Variovorax sp. PBL-E5: one gene and its partner. The protein of the gene in region 1 interacts with the protein of each later gene in a pairwise test. Links are inferred from orthologs where the notes say so. Each region holds a gene or a part of one and is shown on either strand. Other genes may lie near its edges. The genes, in order: WDLP6_RS25495 and bioB.

Region 1 (3,278 bases):
CTGCGGTGCGATCTACGTGGTGATCGGGCTGTTCGGCGCCGCGGTCACGGGCATCCTGACCGCGTTCCCGAAGGAACTGGTCATCGCCATCGCGGGGCTGGCGCTGCTCGGCACCATCGGCAGCGGCCTGGCAGCGGCGGTGCGCGACGAATCGCATCGCGAAGCCGCGCTGATCACCTTCCTCGTCACGCTGTCGGGCATCACCATCGCGGGCGTCGGCTCCGCGTTCTGGGGCGTGGTGGCGGGCGCCGTCGCGCTCGGCATCCAGCAGCTCGGCCGCAGACCCTTTGCCAGCAGGGAAATCGCCATCGGCGGCAAGATCGAGCCCGACGCCCGCGCCGCTGCCGACGCGACGCCCTCCACGCCGACCGGCGGAAAGACCTTCTGATGCACATCCTCTTCGTGGCCGACCCGCTCGACCTGTTCAAGATCTACAAGGACAGCACCTTCGCGATGATGCGCGAGGCGCAGCGCCGCGGCCATCGCATCGCGGCCTGCGTGCCGCAGGACCTGCAATGGTCCTCGGGCAAGCCGGTGAGCGCGACGGTGCAGCAGATCACCCTGACCGGCGATCCGCACGACTGGTACCACGAGGACCTGCGCGAATCGATGGCGCTGAAGGATTTCGACGTCGTCGTGATGCGCAAGGACCCGCCCTTCGATGCCGAGTACATCTACGCCACCCACCTGCTCGAACAGGCCGAGCGCGAAGGCGCGCACGTCGTCAACAAGCCGCGCGCGCTGCGCGACCATCCCGAGAAGCTGGCGATCATGGAGTTCGCGCAGTTCACGACGCCGACCCTGGTCACGCGCAGCGCCTCGGCGGTGCGCGATTTCCACGCCGAGCACGGCGACGTCATCCTCAAGCCGCTGGACGGCATGGGCGGCATGGGCATCTTCCGCGTCAAGGCCGATGCGCTGAACCTGGGCTCGATCGTCGAGACGCTCAACAAGGACGGCGCGGAGACGATCATGGTGCAGCGCTTCGTGCCCGAGATCACCGAGGGCGACAAGCGGGTGCTGGTGATCGGCGGCAAGCCCGTGCCCTTCAGCCTCGCGCGCATTCCGCAGGGCACCGAGGTGCGCGGCAATCTGGCGGCCGGCGGCAAGGGCGTGGCGCAGCCGCTGAGCGCGCAGGACCTGCGCATCGCCGAGGCGATCGGGCCGGTGCTGCACGCGCGCGGCTTGCTGCTGATCGGGCTGGACGTGATCGGCGGCTCGCTGACCGAGATCAACGTCACCAGCCCGACCTGCTTCCAGGAGATCACGGAACAGACCGGCTTCGACGTGCCGGCGATGTTCATCGACGCGCTCGAGGCGACCCTACCCTCGAAAAGCTAGTGGGTTAGCCGGCGCGCTGCCCGTCGACGAACACGGCGAGCTCCTGCGGCGCGAATGCGGTCCAGGTCTCGTTGGTCGTGAGCGGCGCGGTCACCACCACGGCGACGCGATCGTCCGGCGTGGTGTGCTGCGCGAAGTCGATGCTGAGGTCTTCGTCGGACAGCTCGGCGGTCACGAAGGGATGCTTGCGTTCGACATACCAGAGGTTCGTCGACGCATGGGCCCAGAGCGCCTGGCCGTTCGAGAGCATGAAGTTGAAGGTGCCGTGGCGCGCGAAGCGCGGCGCCAGTTCGCGCAGCGTGAGGGTCAGCTCCGCGATGCTCGGCACGCCCGCATGCGACTTGGCCAGTTCCTGCATGAGCCAGCAGAACGCATGCTCGCTGTCGGTGCTGCCGACCGGGCGGAAGCTGCCGTGCAGGCGCGGGCGGAAGTCCTTCAGGTCGCCGTTGTGGGCGAACACCCAGTAGCGGCCCCATAGCTCGCGAACGAAGGGGTGGCAGTTCTGCAGGTTCACCGCGCCCTGCGTGGCCTTGCGGATGTGGGCGACGACGTTGCGGCTCTGGATCGGGTAGCGCCGGATCAGCTCGGCCACCGGCGACTCGCAGGCCGGCTGATGGTCGACGAAGTGCCGGAGGCCGCGGTCCTCGAAGAAGGCGATGCCCCAGCCATCGGCGTGATGGTCGGTGCGCCCGCCGCGCTGCGCGAAGCCCGTGAAGCTGAAGGTCACGTCGGTGGGCGTGTTGCAGTTCATTCCAAGCAGCTGACACATGGGGTAGAGCTTACCCCCAGGCTTGCCCACTTCGTGTGGCCGCCCACCCCCTTTCAGGGGGCGCAGCCCGCGAACGCGGCGCGCTGCGCGGCCGACGAGAGAGCGATGGCGCTGCTACCTGGCTGGCAGGGCATCGGGGTTGCGCGGGGTCTTTTCTCGCAGCTGCCACGCGGCGCAGATCGCGAGCGCGCACAGGGCGGCCAGCAGGCCGAAGACTTCGTCGAAGGCCGCCAGGCGCTCGGCGCTGGAGTCGGCGTTGGCGAACGAGTCGCCGTGCGCCGCGAGCCGCCATTCGAGGACGACCGCGCACAGGCTCACGCCCGCGGCGCCGCCCAGCATGCGCAGGAAGTTGATCGCGCTCGCGCCCTGCGGAATCAGAGCCTTCTCGAGCGGGCGCATCGCGCCGAGGTTGAGCGACGGCAGGATGAAGCCGAGCCCGATGCGGCCGACGGTGGCGAAGAGCGCCAGCAGCCACACGCCGCTGCCCAGGTGCAGCACCGTCATCAGCGCGAACGAGGCGGCCAGCAGCGCGAGGCCGATGCTCACCAGCGCCCACGTCGGCTGCCGGTCGGCCAGCCGGCCGACCCCGGCGATCGTCAGTGCCAGCACGATGCCGGCCGGCAGCAGGATGGTGCCGACCAGCGAGGCCGAGAGCTGCAGCCCGACCTGCATGTAGACCGGCAGCAGGTAGGTCGATCCGAACAGCGCGGTGCCGTAGATGAAGGCGACCAGGCTGCCCATCGCGAACTGCCGGTGCTGGAACAGCGCGAGGTTCATCAGCGGCGTGCCGCCCGCGGCGGCGAAGCGCTTCTGCCAGGCCAGGAAGGCGGCGAAGGCCACCAGCGCGCCGGCCAGCAGCAGCGCCGCGCCGAGCGGTGCATCGCCGCGCAGCTGCACGAGGCCGTTGAGCAGGCACAGCGTGCCGACGGTGCCGAGCGTGAGGCCGCGCCAGTCGAGCCCGTCGCTGGGCGCTGCCACCACGCCGCCCGGCGCGGTGGTCGGCACGAACTTGTAGGCCAGCCAGATCGAGACCAGGCAGAAGGGCACGACCATGAAGAAGATCGAGCGCCAGCCGAACAGATCGACCAGCACGCCGCCGATGCTCGGCCCGATCGCCGGTGCCAGCACCACGCCCATGCCGAACAGGCCGCTCGCGCGGCCCTGCTCG
Region 2 (3,084 bases), 2.1 Mb from region 1 along the record:
CCATCGGCCGCTCGCAAGCCCGGCCAGCGCCGCAGCAGCGCACCGAACACCGCCTGCGCCTCCATGCGCGTGAGCGCCGCGCCGATGCATGCATGCGGCCCCGAGCCGAAGGACAGCGAGCCCACGTCCTCGCGCGCGACATCGAGCGCATCCGGATGCGCATGGCGCGCCGGATCCCGGTTGGCCGCACCGATCAGCGCCACCACCAGATCGCCCCGGCGCAGCAGCTGCCCGTGCAGCACCAGATCGGTCGCCACCCGCCGGCCCGTGTACTGCACCGGGCTGTCATAGCGCAACAGCTCGCGCACCGCGCCGGGCAGCAAGGCCGGCTCGCGCTGAAGGCGCTGCCACTGCGCCGGATGGTCCAGCAAGGCCTTCAACCCGTTGCCCAGCAGATTGCGCGTGGTCTCATGGCCCGCGAACAGCAGCATCGCGCACTGCGCCAGCAACTCGGCGCCGCCCTCGATCCGGCCCGCCGCTTCGGCCTGCGCCAGCAGGCTCAGCAGGTCGTCGCCGGGATGGCGCCGCTTGTGCGGCAGCGCTTCCTCGAAATAGCGCGTCATCGCCAGCAGGCTCGTCTGCGCACGCCGCGCGAGTTCGCGCGTCGGTGCCGGTGCGCCGATGAAGGCCGACAGATCGTCGGACCAGGCCGCGAAAGCCTCGTGCGTCGCCGCCTCGATGCCCATCAGCCGGGTCATCACGCGCATCGGCAGCGGCCGCGCCACGGCCTGCATGAAATCGAAGCCGGACTGGCCTTCGACGGCATCCAGCAAATCGTCGATGGCCTGTTCCATGAACGGTGCCAGCCGCTGCAGCAGCTCGGGCCGGAAGCCCGCGTTCATCAGCTTGCGCAGCCGCGTGTGATCGGGCGCATCGACGAAGAGCATCGCGCGCGCGAAGACCTGCTGGAAGCGCGACAGCTCGCCCGGCACCGCCTCGGCGTTGCGGACCCAGCCGCCCGTGCGCTGCGCCGAGAAGCGCGCATCGCGCAGCACCTTCTCCACGTCCGCATGGCGCGTGAGCAGCCAGGCGCCGCCGAAGAACTCCTCGCTCCAGTGGACCGGCCCGGCCTCGCGCAGCGCGTGGTAGGCGGGATAGGGGGCGGCCAGGAAGGCGGCGTCGACGATCGGGTGCCTCAACGCCGCGAGCGGCGCATCGAGGACTGCGCTCATGAAGCCTGGGCGCTGCGCTCGGCCGGCCGCTCGCCCTGCACCTTCAGGCCCAGCCGCTCGAACAGCGCCCGGTCGCGCTCGGCCTGCGGGTTGCTGGTGGTCAGCAGCTTGTCGCCATAGAAGATCGAGTTGGCGCCGGCCGCGAAGCACAGCGCCTGCAAGGCCTCGTCCATCTGCTCGCGCCCGGCCGACAGGCGCACCATCGTGCCCGGCATGGTGATGCGCGCCACAGCAATCGTGCGCACGAATTCGAAGGGATCGAGCGCCGGCGTGTCCGCCAGCGGCGTGCCCGGCACCGCCACCAGGTTGTTGATGGGCACCGATTCCGGATAGGGATCGAGGTTGGCCAGCTGCGCGATCAGGCCGGCGCGCTGCACCCGGCTCTCGCCCATGCCGACGATGCCGCCGCAGCAGACGTTGATGCCGGCCTCGCGCACATGGCCCAGCGTATCGAGCCGGTCCTGGTAGGTGCGGGTGCTGATGATGCTGCCGTAGAAGTCGGGGGCGCTGTCGAGGTTGTGGTTGTAGTAGTCCAGGCCCGCATCCTTCAGGGCCTGCGCCTGTTCGGCTTCGAGCATGCCCAGCGTCATGCAGGTCTCCAGGCCGAGGGCGCGCACCTCGCGGACCATCTCGGTCACCTTCTCCATGTCGCGCTCCTTGGGGCTGCGCCAGGCCGCGCCCATGCAGAAGCGCGTGGCGCCCTGGGCCTTGGCGGCCTGGGCGGCTTCGAGCACCTCGGCCACCGGCATCAGCTTGCTGGCTTCGACACCGGTGTCGAAGTGGGAGGACTGGGGGCAGTAGCCGCAGTCCTCGGCGCAGCCGCCGGTCTTGATGGACAGCAGGGTCGAGAGCTGCACTTCGTTGGCGTCGAAGTGCGCGCGGTGCACCTGCTGGGCGCGGAACATCAGGTCCATGAAGGGCAGCGCATAGAGCGCTTCGACATCGGCGACCGACCAGCGCGGGGGCGCCGACGGCGCCACGGCGGCTCGGGGGATGGACTTGCGCAGCGTGTCGACGGGGATGGAGGCGAGCGTGGTCATGGGTTCCTTCAGGAAGAAAAGAGGCAAGAGCTTGAAGCAAGGACGCCGTGCAGGGCGGCGATATCCAGATGAGCGGCCACGGCCGCCGGCGACGGGTCGGCCAGCCAGGGCACGACGCCCAGGCAGGGCGCGCCATGCCGGCGTTCGAGTTCATGGCGCAGCGCGGCCACGTTGTCGTCGGCCCAGGGCATGTCGCGCACGACGCGGTTGCCGACCCAGCCGGCCAGCCTGAGGCCGCGCGAACGAATGGCCTCGGCCGTGAGCAGCGCATGGCTGATGCAGCCCAGGCGCAGGCCGACGACCAGCACCACAGGCAGACCGAGGTCGCGGGCGAGGTCGGCGGTGTCCCAGTCGGCACCGAGCGGCACGCAGAAGCCGCCGACGCCTTCGACCACCAGCACGTCGGCACGCGCGGCCAGGGCACAGGCCGCATCCAGCAGGGCGCGGCGGTCGATGGCGCGGCCTTCGAGCGCGGCCGCGATGTGCGGTGCGCAGGCGGCCTCGAACTGCATCGGGCCGACCTCGGCATCGGTCAGCGGCAGCGAGCCGGCATCGCGCAGCGCGCGCACGTCCTCGTTGACGCGCTGGCCGTCGATCAGGTCGATGCCGGCGGCCACCGGCTTGAGGCCGGCCGAGCGCCGGCCTGCCTCTGCGAACACATGCAGCAGCGCCGCGCTGATGCGGGTCTTGCCGATCTCGGTGTCGGTGCCGGTGACGAAGCAGCCGTGCAACGCAAGGGCCTGGTTCATGCCGTGGCCTCCGACAACAAGGCATCGGCTGCGTGCGACAGGCCATCGACCAGGCGCTGCACATCCTGCGGCGTGTGCGCGGCGCTGAGCGTGATGCGCAGCCGCGCGGTGCCGGCCGGCACG

What was found.
Region 2: the proteins of WDLP6_RS25495 (region 1) and bioB interact in binary tests that used the Escherichia coli proteins (3 or more experiments, as listed by UniProt). The link is inferred for Variovorax sp. PBL-E5 from one-to-one orthologs.

The regions. Positions count from the first base shown.
Region 1 is NZ_LR594671.1:5,229,637-5,232,914, reverse strand. The notes cover bases 229-3,195. They hold WDLP6_RS25495 (class II glutamine amidotransferase), read right to left. Parts: upstream 2,111-3,195; coding sequence 1,346-2,110; downstream 229-1,345. Other genes in these bases: WDLP6_RS25490 (MFS transporter), read right to left, coding at 2,225-3,195; gshB (glutathione synthase), read left to right, coding at 388-1,341; WDLP6_RS25505 (benzoate/H(+) symporter BenE family transporter), read left to right, coding at 229-388. Also shown: more of WDLP6_RS25505, read left to right, coding at 1-228; more of WDLP6_RS25490, read right to left, coding at 3,196-3,278.
Region 2 is NZ_LR594671.1:3,080,057-3,083,140, reverse strand. What follows is about bases 191-2,963. They hold bioB (biotin synthase BioB), read right to left. Parts: upstream 2,213-2,963; coding sequence 1,169-2,212; downstream 191-1,168. Other genes in these bases: bioF (8-amino-7-oxononanoate synthase), read right to left, coding at 2,958-2,963; bioD (dethiobiotin synthase), read right to left, coding at 2,221-2,961; WDLP6_RS15005 (cytochrome P450), read right to left, coding at 191-1,172. In the rest of the region: more of WDLP6_RS15005, read right to left, coding at 1-190; more of bioF, read right to left, coding at 2,964-3,084. UniProt on the Escherichia coli protein: Catalyzes the conversion of dethiobiotin (DTB) to biotin by the insertion of a sulfur atom into dethiobiotin via a radical-based mechanism.